Regions from separate parts of the Streptomyces sp. NPDC088387 genome, predicted to be linked through region 2. Evidence: riboswitches for the same ligand, from Rfam matches in the RefSeq annotation. Region 2 holds a riboswitch; each other region holds the start of a gene.
The links. Region 2 has a riboswitch for cobalamin ahead of ACIQAC_RS39050 (cobalamin biosynthesis protein). Riboswitches for the same ligand answer to the same signal wherever they lie in the genome.
Positions count from the first base shown of each region.

Region 1: it holds a riboswitch for cobalamin, as region 2 does, so the genes downstream of both, ACIQAC_RS32840 (CoA-acylating methylmalonate-semialdehyde dehydrogenase) here and ACIQAC_RS39050 (cobalamin biosynthesis protein) in region 2, are expected to answer to the same signal.
Region 3: it holds a riboswitch for cobalamin, as region 2 does, so the genes downstream of both, metE (5-methyltetrahydropteroyltriglutamate--homocysteine S-methyltransferase) here and ACIQAC_RS39050 (cobalamin biosynthesis protein) in region 2, are expected to answer to the same signal.

Region 1 is NZ_JBIVNC010000015.1:229,236-234,232, forward strand. It holds gene ACIQAC_RS32830 (ABC transporter ATP-binding protein) at 1-493, shown strand, start outside; gene ACIQAC_RS32835 (ECF transporter S component) at 534-1,304, shown strand; cobalamin riboswitch at 1,353-1,541, shown strand; gene ACIQAC_RS32840 (CoA-acylating methylmalonate-semialdehyde dehydrogenase) at 1,762-3,285, shown strand; gene ACIQAC_RS32845 (acyl-CoA dehydrogenase family protein) at 3,291-4,433, shown strand; gene ACIQAC_RS32850 (enoyl-CoA hydratase/isomerase family protein) at 4,430-4,997, shown strand, end outside.
Region 2 is NZ_JBIVNC010000024.1:58,116-63,112, forward strand. It holds gene ACIQAC_RS39035 (class II aldolase/adducin family protein) at 27-746, opposite strand; gene ACIQAC_RS39040 (anion permease) at 999-2,240, shown strand; gene ACIQAC_RS39045 (hypothetical protein) at 2,281-2,505, shown strand; cobalamin riboswitch at 2,673-2,815, shown strand; gene ACIQAC_RS39050 (cobalamin biosynthesis protein) at 2,915-3,961, shown strand; gene ACIQAC_RS39055 (cobyric acid synthase) at 3,958-4,997, shown strand, end outside.
Region 3 is NZ_JBIVNC010000005.1:113,652-118,648, forward strand. It holds gene ACIQAC_RS15280 (hypothetical protein) at 1-1,170, shown strand, start outside; gene ACIQAC_RS15285 (hypothetical protein) at 1,214-1,453, opposite strand; cobalamin riboswitch at 1,553-1,779, shown strand; gene metE (5-methyltetrahydropteroyltriglutamate--homocysteine S-methyltransferase) at 1,944-4,256, shown strand; gene ACIQAC_RS15295 (substrate-binding domain-containing protein) at 4,456-4,997, shown strand, end outside.

The sequences.
Region 1 (4,997 bases), on a different contig from region 2:
ACTCGACCAGGCGGACACCGAGTCGGGGTCCGCCGTGACCGCACGGGACGTCCTTGACCGGCTCGCGCCCGGCATCGACGACGCCACCCACCCGCGCGACCTCTCCGAGGGGCAGAAACTCGCCCTGGTCCTCGCCATCCAGGTCTCCGCCGCGCCCCGGATCGTGCTGCTCGACGAACCGACCCGCGGACTGGACTACCGCGCGAAGACCGAACTCATCGGTGTGGTGGACGCGTTGGCGGCCGAGGGCCGGGCGGTCGTCATCTCCACCCACGACGTCGAGTTCGCCGCCCGCGCGGCCGACCGGGTCGTGGTGATGGCCGAGGGCGACATCGTCGCCGACGGCCCGACCACGGAGGTCATCGTCTCCTCACCGGTCTTCGCCCCGCAGACCGCGAAGATCCTGGCCCCGCTGCCCTACCTGACGGTCGGCCAGGTCGAAACGGCACTCGCGGCCGAGGACCGGAAGGAGGGTGACCGTGACCAGACGTGAAGCGGCGGCGATCCGGCTCGGCCCGCGCGTGGGGATCGTCATGACCCTGGCCGCATTCCTCGGGCTTGTGGCCTTCTTCTGGCCCTTCGTCGTGGCCCCGGGGAAGCTCGGCTCCAACTACGCGCCCCCGCTGATCTTCGGGGTTCTCCTGCTCCTGGTGCTGTGCGTGGTGCTCTCGGAGATCGCCGAGGGCGGCATCGACTCCAAGGCGCTCGCGATGCTCGGTGTGCTCTCCGCCGTCAACGCGGCCCTGCGCCCCCTGGGTGCCGGAACCGCCGGCATCGAGACCGTGTTCTTCGTCCTCGTCCTCGCCGGCCGGGTCTACGGCCCAGGCTTCGGGTTCGTGCTCGGCTGCACCTCGCTGTTCGCCTCCGCGCTCATCACGGGCGGAGTCGGGCCCTGGATGCCGTACCAGATGTTCGGCTGTGCCTTCGTCGGGATGCTCGCCGGCTTCCTGCCCCGGGCCACCGGCCGCCGTGAGGTGCTGATGCTGGCGGTGTACGGATCCCTCTCCGGGTATCTGTTCGGCTTTCTGCTCAACCTGTCCTTCTGGCCGTTCTCCCTGGACCCGAACAGCTCCATCGCCTATCTGCCGGGACTGCCGTTCACCGAGCAGTGGCAGCGCTACATCGCCTTCGACATCGCCACGTCCCTCGGCTGGGACACCGGCCGGGCGGTCACCAACTTCGTCTGTGTACTGCTCGCCGGTCCCGCGGTGCTGACCACCTTCCGACGGGCCGCGCGCCGCGCCCGCTTCCGCGCCCCGGTGCGGTTCGCCGAGCCACGGACGGCCGCGCCGGAAAAGCCCTGACCCGGCACAACACGGCACCGGGCTCGCCCGGGGTGGATTTACTAGGACGTCCAACTATATAGTCGCGGCAGAAGGCCCGCGGTGCAGGGAAGCCGGTGTGATTCCGGCGCGGTCCCGCCACTGTGACCGGGGAGTACGCCGTCGAGCAGGACGCCACTGACGAGCACGAAGTCGGGAAGGCGGACGGCGCGCGCTGATCCGGGAGTCAGGATACCGGCCGCGGGATGTTCCGTGTTGTCCACGAGGATGGAGCTGACACGCATGGCACCGGTGTGCACCCACGACCCCGGCGGACTTGGCGGGCGGGCTCCACGGCCCCACCCGCGTCCGGCCGTCACAGCCTGACGGTCCCCTCGCCATACGCGATCTCGCGCCGCCCCCGCACCCGTACGCCACCGCGTCCGGACGCGGCGGTCCCGCGCGCCGTCCCGGATCACCTGACGAGAGCAGGCCATACATGATCCGCGCACAAGACCGCGCCTCCGCGCGCGAGTTGACGCACTTCATCGGCGGCAAGCACACCCCGGGAACCTCGGGGTCCTACGCCGACGTGTACGACCCCAACACCGGCGAGGTACAGGCCTGCGTGCCCCTCGCCAGCCGCGCCGAGACCGAGGCGGCGATCGCCGACGCCGCGCAGGCCCAGCACGAGTGGGGCGAGTGGAATCCGCAGCGCCGGGCCCGAGTCCTGCTGCGCTTCCTCCAACTGGCCGAGCAGGAGAAGGACTCCCTGGCCCGGCTGCTCTCCGCCGAGCACGGCAAGACCGTCGCCGACGCGCACGGCGACCTCCAACGCGGCCTGGAGGTGGTGGAGTTCGCCGCCGGGATCCCGCATCTGCTCAAGGGCGAGTTCACCGACAACGCCGGCACCGGCATCGACGTCCACTCGCTGCGCGCGCCCCTGGGCGTCGTCGCGGGCATCACCCCGTTCAACTTCCCCGCCATGATCCCCCTCTGGAAGGCCGCCCCCGCCCTGGCCTGCGGCAACGCCTTCCTTCTCAAGCCCTCCGAGCGCGACCCCTCCGTACCGCTGCGGCTCGCCGAACTCTTCCTGGAGGCGGGCCTGCCGCCAGGTGTCCTCAACGTCGTCAACGGCGACCGCGAAGCCGTCACCACCCTCCTCGAAGACCCCCGCGTCGCCGCCCTCGGCTTCGTCGGCTCGACCCCCGTCGCCGCGCACATCTACGCCACCGCCGCCGCCCACGGCAAACGCGCCCAGTGCTTCGGCGGCGCCAAGAACCACATGATCGTGATGCCGGACGCCGACCTCGACCAGGCCGTGGACGCCCTGATCGGCGCCGGTTACGGCTCGGCGGGCGAACGCTGCATGGCCATCTCGGTCGCCGTGCCCGTCGGCGAACAGACCGCCGACGCACTGGTCGCCCGCCTCAAGGAGCGCATCGCCGGGCTCCGCATCGGCCGCAGCGACGACCCCGAGGCGGACTTCGGCCCGCTGGTCGGCCCCGACGCCCTCGACCGGGTCCGCTCCTACGTCGACCTCGGTGTCGAGGAGGGCGCCGAACTCGTCGTCGACGGGCGCGACTTCAGCCTCCCCGGCCACGAGAACGGCTTCTTCGCCGGAGCCTCCCTCTTCGACCGCGTCACCCCCGCCATGCGCATCTACCAGGAGGAGATCTTCGGCCCGGTCCTCTCCGTGGTCCGCGCCACCGACTACGAGGAGGCCCTGCGCCTGCCCAGCGAGCACGCCTACGGCAACGGCGTGGCGATCTTCACCCGCGACGGCGACACCGCCCGCGACTTCACCCGCCGGGTCAACACCGGAATGATCGGCGTCAACGTGCCCATCCCGGTACCCGTCGCCTACCACACCTTCGGCGGCTGGAAGCGCTCCGGCTTCGGCGACCTCAACCAGCACGGCCCGGACGCCATCCGCTTCTACACCCGTACGAAGACCGTCACCTCGCGCTGGCCCGCCGGCCTCAGGGAAGGCGCGAGCTTCACGATCCCGACGATGGGGTGAGCGCGATGACCCTGCTCACCGAGGACCAGCAGGCCCTCGTCGAGACGACCCTCGACTTCGCCCAGGACCACCTCGCCCCGCACGCCCTCGACTGGGACCGCGACAAGCACTTCCCGGTCGACGTCCTGCGCAAGGCCGCCGGAATCGGCCTCGGCGGTGTCTACGTCCGCGAGGAGTCCGGCGGCTCCGGCCTCACCCGGACCGACGGCGTCCTCGTCTTCGAGACCCTCGCCTCCGGCTGCCCCTCCATCGCCGGCTACCTCTCCATCCACAACATGGTCGCCTGGATGGTCGACCACTACGGCGACCCCGCCCAGCGTGAACGCCGGCTGCCCCGTCTGTGCGCGATGGACGACCTCGCCGCGTACTGCCTGACCGAACCCGGCAGCGGCTCCGACGCCGCCGCCCTCACCACCCGCGCGGTCCGCGACGGCGACCACTGGATCCTCACCGGAGTCAAGCAGTTCATCTCCGGCGCGGGCGCCGCCCGGCTGTACGTCGTCATGGCCCGCACCGGCGGTACCGGGGCCGGCGGGGTGTCCGCGTTCCTCGTCGAAGGTGACGACCCCGGACTGTCCTTCGGCGCCAACGAACACAAGATGGGCTGGAACGCCCAGCCCACCCGCCAGGTCATCCTCGACGAGGTCCGCATCCCCGGCGACCGGCTCCTCGGCCGCGAGGGCGAGGGCTTCCGCATCGCCATGAACGGTCTCAACGGCGGCCGCCTCGGGATCGCCGCCTGCTCACTCGGCGGCGCCCGCAGCGCCCTCGACCGCAGCCTCGCCCACCTCGCCGACCGGGAGGCCTTCGGCCGCCGCCTCCTGGACGCCGACGCGCTGCGCTTCCGGCTCGCCGACATGGCGACCGAACTCGCCGCAGCCCGAGCCCTGGTCCAGCAGGCCGCCGCCGCCCTCGACCGGGGCGACGCCCGGGCGCCGTACCTGTGCGCCATGGCCAAGCGGTTCGCCACCGACACGGGCTACTCCGTCGCGGACCGGGCGCTCCAGCTGCACGGCGGCTACGGCTACCTCCACGAGTACGGTATCGAGAAGATCGTCCGTGACCTGCGGGTCCACCGGATCCTGGAAGGAACCAACGAGATCATGCGTGTCATCGTGGCCCGCGGTATGACGGAGGCGTTCGCATGACCGGCACCGACGAGGTCGGGGCAACCGGCGCGAGCGACGCCACGGAATCCGTCCTGCTGCACACCGAGGGACGGGCCGCCCACATCACCCTCAACCGGCCGAGGGCCCTCAACGCCCTCACCCACGCCATGGTCCGGCGTATCGACGCGGCGCTCACCGCCTGGGAGCACGACCCGGCCGTACGGACCGTCGTCATCAGTGGCGCGGGGGACCGGGGCCTGTGCGCGGGCGGCGACATCCGTGCCATCCACGCGGATGCCCGCTCCGGCGGCGGCACGGCCTCCGCCGCGTTCTGGCGCGACGAGTACCACCTCAACGCCCGTATCGCCCGCTACCCCAAGCCCTACGTCGCCGTCATGGACGGCATCGTCATGGGCGGTGGCGTCGGAGTCTCCGCGCACGGCAGCGTCCGTATCGTCACCGAGCGGTCCAGGATCGCCATGCCCGAGACCGGCATCGGCTTTGTGCCCGACGTCGGCGGCACCTACCTGCTGGCGCTCGCACCCGGCGAACTGGGCACCCATCTCGCCCTGACCGGCGCGCAGATCGGCGCGGGCGACGCCC
Region 2 (4,997 bases):
CAGTTTCCCGCGGCCCTGGGTGGGGGCTAGGGGCGGTGTTGGCCGTAGGTGTGCATTTTTTGGGTTGCTTCTGTTAGTTGGGGGGTGGTCAGGAGGGTGGGGGTCCGGTCCGGGATCGCGGAGGCGGTCAGCCAGAGGTGGGACATCCATTCCAGTTGGGCTGTGCGGTCGTAGGCCTGGTCGAGGGTGGTGCCGTAGGTGACGGTGCCGTGGTTCTGGAGGAGGCAGCCGGAGCGGTCGGCGAGGGCGCGGAGCATGTTCTCGGCCAGCTCCTTCGTGCCGTAGGTCGCGTAGGGGGCGACGCGGACGGGGCCGCCGAGTGCCGCGGTCATGTAGTGGATCGTCGGGAGTTCCTGGACCAGGGTCGAGACGGCGGTCGCGTGGACGGCGTGGGTGTGCACGACGGCGCCCGCGTCGGTGGCGCGGTAGACGGCCAGGTGCATGGGCAGCTCGCTGGTCGGGACGAGCGTGCCGAGGACCTGTCGGCCGTCCAGGTCGACGCCGGTGATGTCGTCGGGGCGGAGGCGGTCGTACGGCACTCCCGACGGGGTGACGAGTACGGTGTCGTCGACGCGGACGGAGACGTTGCCGGAGGTGCCGACCACCAGGCCGTCGGTGACCGTGCGGCGCGCCGTCGCCACCAGCGCCTCCCAGGCTTCCGCCTCCGCCTCGTTTGCCCGTCGCGCGTCGTTCCGGTCGCCCCGTGGGTCCCGTGGGTCCCGCTGGTCCTGTCGCTGCTCAGCCATGGCGCGATCCTGCCAGCAAAGGAAAGTGACCAGAGTCTCTTCGGGCGTCCTCGGAGCGGCCGGGGAGGGTCGCGACGCGGGTGTGGTCCGTGCGGCACACGGGGTGTGTGTGCGGTACCGGGTTCGGTCCCGGGAAAACGGAACGTCAACCACCCACCCCGGCAACCACGGATCCCCCTTCAGTTCACCCGTCGTTCATCTGGGTTACTTAGGTTCATCCGGCCGATGACCTTCGAACGAATGCCTGGGTAAATGGAAAGCTTCTCGCTGATCCTCGCGATTGTGGTGGTCACTGCTCTCGCGTTCGATTTCACGAACGGTTTCCACGACACAGCGAACGCGATGGCCACGACCATCTCGACCGGCGCCATGAGACCCAAGATCGCGGTGGCGATGTCCGCCGTCCTCAATCTCGTGGGCGCTTTCCTCTCCGTGGAGGTCGCGAACACGATCTCCAAAGGGCTCGTCGACGAGTCGGGTATCCAGCCGGAGGTCATCTTCGCCGCCCTGGTCGGCGCGATCCTGTGGAACCTGCTGACGTGGCTGGTGGGTCTGCCGTCCTCCTCGTCGCACGCCCTGATGGGCGGTCTGATCGGCGCCACCATCGCCTCGGCCGGCGTCGGTGCCGTGCACGGCGACGCGCTGGTCACCAAGGTGCTGATCCCGGCGATCGCCGCCCCGATCGTGGCCGGCCTCGCCGCGATGCTCGCGACCCGGCTCACCTACACCCTGGGCAAGAAGGCCGACGGCAAGGCCGCCGCCAAGGGCTACCGGGCCGGACAGATCGCCTCCGCGGGCCTCGTCTCGCTGGCCCACGGCACCAACGACGCGCAGAAGACGATGGGCATCATCACCCTCGCCCTGGTCGCCGGCGGCAGCCTCGCCCCCGACTCCGACCCTCCCACCTGGGTGATCCTCTCCGCGGGCCTGGCCATCGCGCTCGGCACCTACCTCGGCGGCTGGCGCATCATCCGCACCATGGGCAAGGGCCTGACCGATCTCCAGCCGCAGCAGGGCTTCGCCGCCCAGACCAGCGCCGCGACGGTCATCCTGGCCTCCTCGCACCTCGGTTTCTCCCTCTCCACCACCCACTCCGTCTCGGGTTCGGTGATGGGCGCGGGCCTGGGCCGCAAGGGCGGTGTGGTCCGCTGGTCCACGGCGACCCGGATGTTCATCGCCTGGGGCCTGACGCTGCCGGCCGCCGCGCTGGTCGGCGCGGTCGCCGAGTGGGTGACCGGCTTCGGGGCCTGGGGCACCGGGTTCGTGGCCGCGTTCCTGATCGGCTCCAGCGCCTGGATCTGGAAGCTGTCCCGCCGCGAGGTCGTCGACCACACCAACGTCAACGGCACCGAGGAGCCGGGCGTGGTCACCGCCGCCATCGCCGCCGTGACCCCGCCGCCCGCGGGCCCGGCCGACGAACTGGCCGCCACCCTGCCCGCGCCGGCCGTCCCGGCCGCCTCCGCCGACGCCGCGGCGCCACGCGCCGGCGTCTGAGCCCGCCCACCCCTCCCCACTCCCCCAAGGACACACCAGCATGAAGATCGACTGGGCGGCACTCGGCTCCGTCTTCGGCGTCAGCCTCGTGGTCACCGTGGCCCTCGTCGGCCTGTTCACCCTCGGCGTGATGGGTCTGTCGCGCCGCGAGCGCGCGGTCGCGCAGGCCGGCGGCGGCGCGGCGCTCGCGGTCACCGGCGCGTACGCGTGCTTCGCGGCGTGCGCGGCGGCGGTGGCGTACGGGATCTATCTGATCGTCGCCTGACGGCACGATCTCGCCCGGCGGCACGATCGTCGCCCGGCGGCGGCACAGCGGCAGACCGCGAGGGCGGGTACGGGACATGGTTCCGTACCCGCCCTCGGCGGTGTTTCCGACAGGGGCGGTGTGGGCCTCAGCACACTCTCCCTTCGCAGGTCAACGGCAAGTTGACGGGTCTTCCAACCCCGTGGTGGACTGCCGGGGCCATGTACGGCGGCAGAAGAGGAAGCCGGTGTGAATCCGGCGCGGTCCCGCCACTGTCACCGGGGAAGAAACCCCCGGGAGCCAGGAACTCTCACCGCCGGTCTCGTCGAATCAGGGCGCGGACACCCTGAGTGAGGACATATCGCCATGCTCGGCTGCCGAACGAGATTCCGTACCAGGACACTTCCTGACCGCACGGCCGGCTGAGCCGATGGGTGCCGATCGCGTCTTCGCGTACGGCGCCGCCGCCGGGCTCCTCGGTGACCTGCTCCTCGGCGATCCCCGCCGCGGGCATCCGGTCGCCGGTTTCGGGCGGGCCGCCGGTGCCGTGGAACGTCTGCTGTGGCGCGACCACCGCGGGTGGGGTGCGCTGCACACCGCCGTGTGCGCGGGCGGTGCCGTGGCTCTGGGTGCCGTCGCCGCGCGCGTTGTACGGTCCTCCCCCGCCGCGTCCGTCGCGCTGACCGGTGCCGCCACCTGGGCCGTCGTGGGCGGGACTTCCCTCGGGCGGGAGGCCCGGGCGATCGGGCGGGCGCTGGAGGCCGGGGACGTCGAGGGGGCGCGGGCACGGTTGCCGCATCTGTGCGGGCGGGATCCGCAGGCGCTCGACGCCGACGGGATCGCTCGCGCTGTGGTCGAGTCCGTCGCCGAGAACACGTCCGACGCGGTGGTGGGGGCGTTGGTGTGGGGGGCCGTGGGTGGGGTGCCGGGGCTGCTCGGGTTCCGGGCCGTGAACACGCTGGACGCGATGGTGGGGCACCGGTCGGTGAAGTACCGGCGGTTCGGGTGGGCTTCGGCCCGGCTGGACGATGTGGCCGGGTGGCCCGGGGCGCGACTCACCGGGGTGCTCGCTGTGGTCGCCGGGGCGGATCGGGTGGGGGCTGTACGGGCTTGGCGTGCCGATGCCGCCGAGCATCCGAGTCCCAATGCCGGGGTTGTCGAGGCGGCGTTCGCGGGGGCGTTGGGGGTACGGCTCGGCGGGACCTTGTCGTACGCGGGGCGGGTTGAGCGGCGGCCTGTGCTGAATCGTTCCGGGCGGGCGGTCGCCATGGCCGACGTGGAACGTGCCGTGCGGTTGTCGCGGCGCGTGCAGTGGATGGCGCTCGGCGTCAGTGCGGGGGCTGCGCTGCTGCGGGGCCGGTTGCAGCGGCACCCGGCGTTGGGGGCTGTGCCCACCCTCCCCGTCGCCCTGCGCAACGCCTGCCCACAGCCGGTGCCGAGCACGCAGCGCGAGCAGACCGCCGGAGGTGCCGCGTGACGGGGCTGCTGGTTGCCGGGACCACCTCTGATGCCGGGAAGAGTGTGGTGACCGCCGGGATCTGTCGGTGGTTGGTTCGGCGGGGGGTCCGGGTCGCGCCCTTCAAGGCGCAGAACATGTCGCTCAACTCCTTCGTCACCCGGGAAGGTGCCGAGATCGGGCGGGCCCAGGCCATGCAGGCGCAGGCCTGCCGGGTGGAGCCGACCGCGTTGATGAACCCCGTGCTGCTGAAGCCCGGCGGTGACCGGAGCAGTCAGGTTGTGCTCATGGGGAAGCCCGTGGGGGAGATGACTGCCCGGGGCTATCACGGCGGGCGGCAGGAGCAGTTGCTCGGGACCGTGCTCGACTGTCTTGCCGAACTGCGGGGCACGTATGACGCGGTGATCTGTGAGGGGGCCGGCAGTCCGGCCGAGATCAATCTGCGGCGGACCGACATCGTGAACATGGGGATCGCCAGGAACGCCCGGCTCCCCGTGCTGGTGGTCGGTGACATCGACCGGGGTGGCGTCTTCGCGTCCTTCTTCGGGACCGTCGCCCTGCTGTCGCCGGAGGACCAGGAGCTGGTCGCCGGGTTCCTCGTGAACAAGTTCCGCGGGGACGTCTCCCTACTCGAACCCGGGCTCGACATGCTCAAGGGGCTCACCGGGCGGCCCACTTACGGCGTGCTGCCGTTCCGGCACGGGCTCGGCATCGACGAGGAGGACGGGCTCCGCGTCTCGCTGCGCGGGACCGTCCGGGAGTCCGTGGTCGCGCCGCCCGTCGGCGAGGACGTGCTGCGGGTCGCCGTCTGTGCCGTGCCGCTGATGTCGAACTTCACGGACGTCGACGCGCTCGCCGCCGAACCCGGTGTGGTCGTGCGGTTCGTGGACCGGCCGGAGGAACTGGCCGACGCGGACCTGGTCGTGGTGCCCGGCACCCGGGGCACGGTGAAGGCCCTGGAGTGGCTGCGGAACCGGGGGCTCGCGCGGGCGCTGGCACGGCGGGCCGCCGAGGGGCTGCCGACGCTCGGCATCTGCGGCGGCTTCCAGCTCCTCGG
Region 3 (4,997 bases), on a different contig from region 2:
GAGTGGGACGAGGACGACGAACTCCCCGCCGCCAAACCCCTTCCGGCCGACGACGCCCTCGACACAGTCGACACCTTCGACACCTTCGACACCTTCGACGAGGAGTCGTACACACTTCCCGAGCCCCCGCCCCCGCCCCCGCCCGCCTCCGACCTCGCACCGGACCCGGACCCGGACCCGGACCACGAGCCGGAACACGACGACCACGACGCCGACGACGCCTACGAACCGGCCCTGTCACCACCCCCCACCCCCACCCGCACCGCCTTCCCCCCGCTGGTCAGACGGCTCGACCGTGGGAACGGCGGCCGGCAGTCGGACGACGAGTACACCCCGTCGGGGCTGCTCCAGCGCCCGCTGATCGTCGCGCCGGCCGCACTCGCCGTCGCGGGCATCGTCATCGTGTCTCTGGTGGTCCTCGGCAGCGGCGGATCGGGCGACGACACCCAGCAGCAGTCGGCCCGGGCCGGCGCCCCGACGAGCGGCAGCCCCTCGCCGGAGGCCACGCCGACGTACTCGGTGTCGGTCAGCGCGCCGTCGTCGCCGAGCGCGTCGCCCTCGCCGTCGAAGAGCCCGAAGCCGAAGAAGACCGCCGGGAGTTCCGAGCCCGCGCTGCCCGCGGCCGGCGGGCCCACGGTCACCGAGACGGCTCCGCGCAGCACCACCACGGTGACCGCGGACCCCGCGGTCGACACCGCCGCCACCGCCGTCCGGCGGCTCGCGCGGCAGGACCCCGCCGGGCGGCACATCTGCTACCGGGCGTACGTGTCCGGGACGGGCTGGCAGAAGCCCGTGTGCGACGGCACGCTGGCCGGTACGACGGGCCAGAACAAGCCGATCAAGGCCCTCAACATCGCGGTGCACGGCGTCAACGGCTCCGCCGCCAACGCCGTCCTGTACAACTCCGGTTCGACCAACGGCGAGGGCAGGTGGCAGCCGAGCTGGAGCGCGATCACGGGCGACGGCAAGAACATCTACATCGGCAAGACGTCCGCCAAGTACATGACGGGCTTCGCCATCAACGTCGGAAGCGGCCGGGTCTGCCCCAGCGCCAAGGTCAGCGGCTTCGACTGGGGCAGCCAGGGCTGCGCCGACCCGCGACCGAACTTCGTCTTCGGCGGCGCCATGGAGAACGAACGCCGGCTCGAAGCCGTCAAGATCACCGTGTGACCCGCCCGCACCCACCCGGCCCCGTGCCCACCCGGCCCCGCGCTCAGCCCCGGCCCGCCGCCAACCCGTCGTCCTCGTCGTCACCGTACTCGTCGACGAACCGGTTCGCGTCCGGCGGTTCCGGGCTGAACCAGGCCCGGGACGACCTGGGCGCCGTGAGCAGAAGAACCATCACGAGGGGGCCCGCGATGGTCCGGCCCTCGGTGGTGAGCAACGGTCCGAACGAGCACAGGATCGCCATGATCCGGGCGCCGCGGTCGCCCCGCCACAGCCCGTGGGCCACCGCTCCCGGCAGCCGGGAAGGGGACCGGTACCACGCCTGGTGGCCCAGCTCACCATCCGGATGCCGGACATCGCGCTTGCCTGTGCGACGTCAGCCCGTAGGCTGGCCGACGCAGCTGGTTCGCCCCGTCCGCCAGACGGGATGCGTCGCAAGAGGGAACCCGGTGGGAATCCGGGACTGCCCCGCAGCGGTGAGCGGGAACGACCGCCGTCATACGCACTGGGCTCCACACAGGGGCCTGGGAAGCGACGGCCAGTAGGTGTCCTCCTGATGGAAGGGGGGCGTGCCCGCGAGTCCGAAGACCTGCCAACTGCCCGCGTCCGGTACCCCGTACGCGGACATCTCGGTGACCTCGTGGGCGGGTCGGCGTACACACCGGACGGACGACCGTGCCATGCCGCGCACGTTCGGTTCCGACTGGTTCGTCTCCCCTTCGCGCCCTCGTCCCGTCGCCGGGATCTCAGGGATTCATCTCGCGAAGGAGATCTCCGTGACCAAGCCCGCAGCCGCGGCAGCACGGGCCACCGTGTACGGCTACCCCCGTCAGGGCCAGAACCGGGAACTGAAGAAGGCGATCGAGGGGTACTGGAAGGGCCGCGTCACCGCGGACGCCCTCCGGGACACCGCGGCCGGACTCCGCCGGAGCAACTGGCGCCAACTCACCGAGGCCGGCATCCACGAGGTGCCCACCGGTGACTTCTCGTTCTACGACCACGTGCTCGACACCACCGTCATGGTCGGCGCGATCCCCGCACGGCACCGCACCGCCGTCGACGCGGACGCGCTGGACGGCTACTTCGCGATGGCGCGCGGCACCCAGGACGTGGCGCCGCTGGAGATGACGAAGTGGTTCGACACGAACTACCACTACCTGGTCCCCGAGTTGGGCCCGGACACCGTCTTCTCGGCCGACTCCGCCAAGCAGGTCGCCGAGTTGAAGGAAGCCCTCGCGCTCGGCCTCGACGCCCGGCCCGTCCTCGTCGGCCCGGTCACCTATCTGCTGCTCGCGAAGCCGGCGCCGGGTGTCGCCGCCGACTTCGACCCGCTGACCCTGCTCGACCGGCTGCTTCCCGTGTACGGCGAGGTCCTCGCCGATCTGCGGGCGGCGGGCGCCGAGTGGGTGCAGCTCGACGAGCCGGCCCTCGTGCAGGACCGCACCCCGGCCGACCTGAACGCCGCGGGGCGCGCCTACCGCGATCTCGGCGCCCTCACCGACCGGCCGAAGCTGCTGGTCGCCTCGTACTTCGACCGGCTCGGCGACGCCCTGCCGGTGCTGGCGAAGGCGCCCGTCGAAGGGCTCGCGCTCGACTTCACGGAGGCCGCCGCCGCCAACCTCGACGCCCTCGCCGCGGTCGGCGGGCTGCCGGGCAAGCGGCTGGTCGCCGGGGTCGTCAACGGCCGCAACATCTGGGTCAACGACCTGGAGAAGTCGCTGTCCACACTCGGCACCCTGCTGGGTCTGGCCGACCGGGTGGACGTCGCCGCCTCCTGCTCGCTGCTGCACGTGCCGCTCGACGCGTCCGCCGAGCGGGACATCGAGCCGCAGGTCAGGCGCTGGCTCGCGTTCGCCCGGCAGAAGACGGCCGAGCTCGTCACCCTGGCCAGGGGGCTCGCTCAGGGCACCGACGCCATCGCGGCCGGGCTCGCCGCCAACCGGGCCGACCTGGCCTCCCGCGCCGGTTCGCCGATCACCCGGGACCCGGCCGTGCGGGCCCGCACCGCCGCGGTGACGGAGGCGGACGGCCGCCGCTCCCAGACGTATCCGGAGCGCACCGGCGCCCAGCGCGCGCACCTCGGGCTGCCGCTGCTGCCGACCACGACCATCGGTTCGTTCCCGCAGACCGGCGATCTGCGGGCCGCCCGCGCCGACCTGCGCGCGGGCCGGATCGACACGGCCGGCTACGAGGAGCGGATCCGGGCCGAGATCCAGGAGGTCGTCGCCTTCCAGGAGAAGACCGGCCTCGACGTCCTGGTGCACGGCGAGCCCGAGCGCAACGACATGGTGCAGTACTTCGCCGAGCAGCTCACCGGCTACCTCGCCACGCAGCACGGCTGGGTCCAGTCGTACGGCACCCGGTACGTGCGTCCGCCGATCCTGGCCGGCGACATCTCCCGTCCGCGGCCGATGACCGTGCGCTGGACGACGTATGCCCAGTCGCTGACCGACCGGCCGGTCAAGGGCATGCTCACCGGGCCGGTCACCATGCTGGCCTGGTCGTTCGTCCGTGACGACCAGCCGCTCGGGGACACCGCCCGGCAGGTGGCGCTGGCGCTGCGCGACGAGGTGGCCGACCTGGAGGCGGCCGGGACCTCGGTCATCCAGGTCGACGAGCCCGCGCTGCGGGAGACGCTGCCGCTGCGGGCCGCGGACCGCGCCGCCTATCTGGCGTGGGCCACGGAGGCCTTCCGGCTCAGCACCGGCGGGGTCCGTCCGGCCACGCAGATCCACACGCACATGTGCTACGCCGAGTTCGGTGACATCGTGCAGGCGATCGACGACCTCGACGCGGACGTGATCAGCCTGGAGGCGGCGCGTTCGCACATGCAGGTCGCGCGTGAGCTGGCAGCGCACGGTTATCCGCGGGAGGCGGGGCCGGGGGTGTACGACATCCACTCGCCGCGGGTGCCGGGCGTCGACGAGGCGGCGGCGCTGCTGCGCGAGGGTCTCAAGGCGATCCCCGCGGAGCGGCTCTGGGTCAACCCCGACTGCGGTCTGAAGACCCGCGGCTGGACCGAGACCCGCTCCTCCCTGGAGCACCTGGTGGGCGCGGCCCGTGCGGTCCGTGCGGAGCTGTCCTCCTGACGCCGGAGGCCGGGTGATCACCGGGGAGGGTGCGTAGGCACCCTCCCCGGCTTCATTTCCTATAGCATTTTCAACCCGCCGCGCCCCGGCCCGCCGGGATGCCTGTCCTCACCTGCCTTTGTCAGAAGTCTTGACGCGCCCGCGTTCGTGATCCACGATCGCCGCATCAATTTCCTATCTGATTTCGAAGGGGTGGGACATGCGTTTCCCGACCAGATCCGTCCTGCCCGGCCTGATGGTGACGCTGGTGCTGGCCGCGGGCACGGCGGCCTGCACGTACCGCAACGCCGATGTCGCGGCCGACGGCCAGGCCTCGCCGAACGCGCGGACCGGCGGCGGCGCCGAGCTCGTGGACGGCTCACGGACCAAGGTGGCCCTCGTGCCCGGCGGCGCCCACCCGTACTTCCAGGTCTGGAAGTCGACCCTCGACACCGCCGGGAAGACGTACGGACTCGGTGACGTCACCTTCGACGAGACGGCGGAGTGGGACCAGCAGAAGCAGAACAACCTGCTGTCCACGCTCGCCGCGCGCGGCTACAACGCCTTCGGGGTGTTCGGTGTCTCCCCCACCGACATCAACACGACCTTCGCCGACCTCAGGTCGCAGGGCTTCGCCGTGGCGTCACTCGGCTCCTGCCCGGCCGGTGGTGAGGACGAGGCCGACTTCTGTCTCTCCACCAACGTCGAACTCGCCGCGTACAAGGCGACGAAGGCGGCAATCGAGGCCATGGGCGGCAAGGG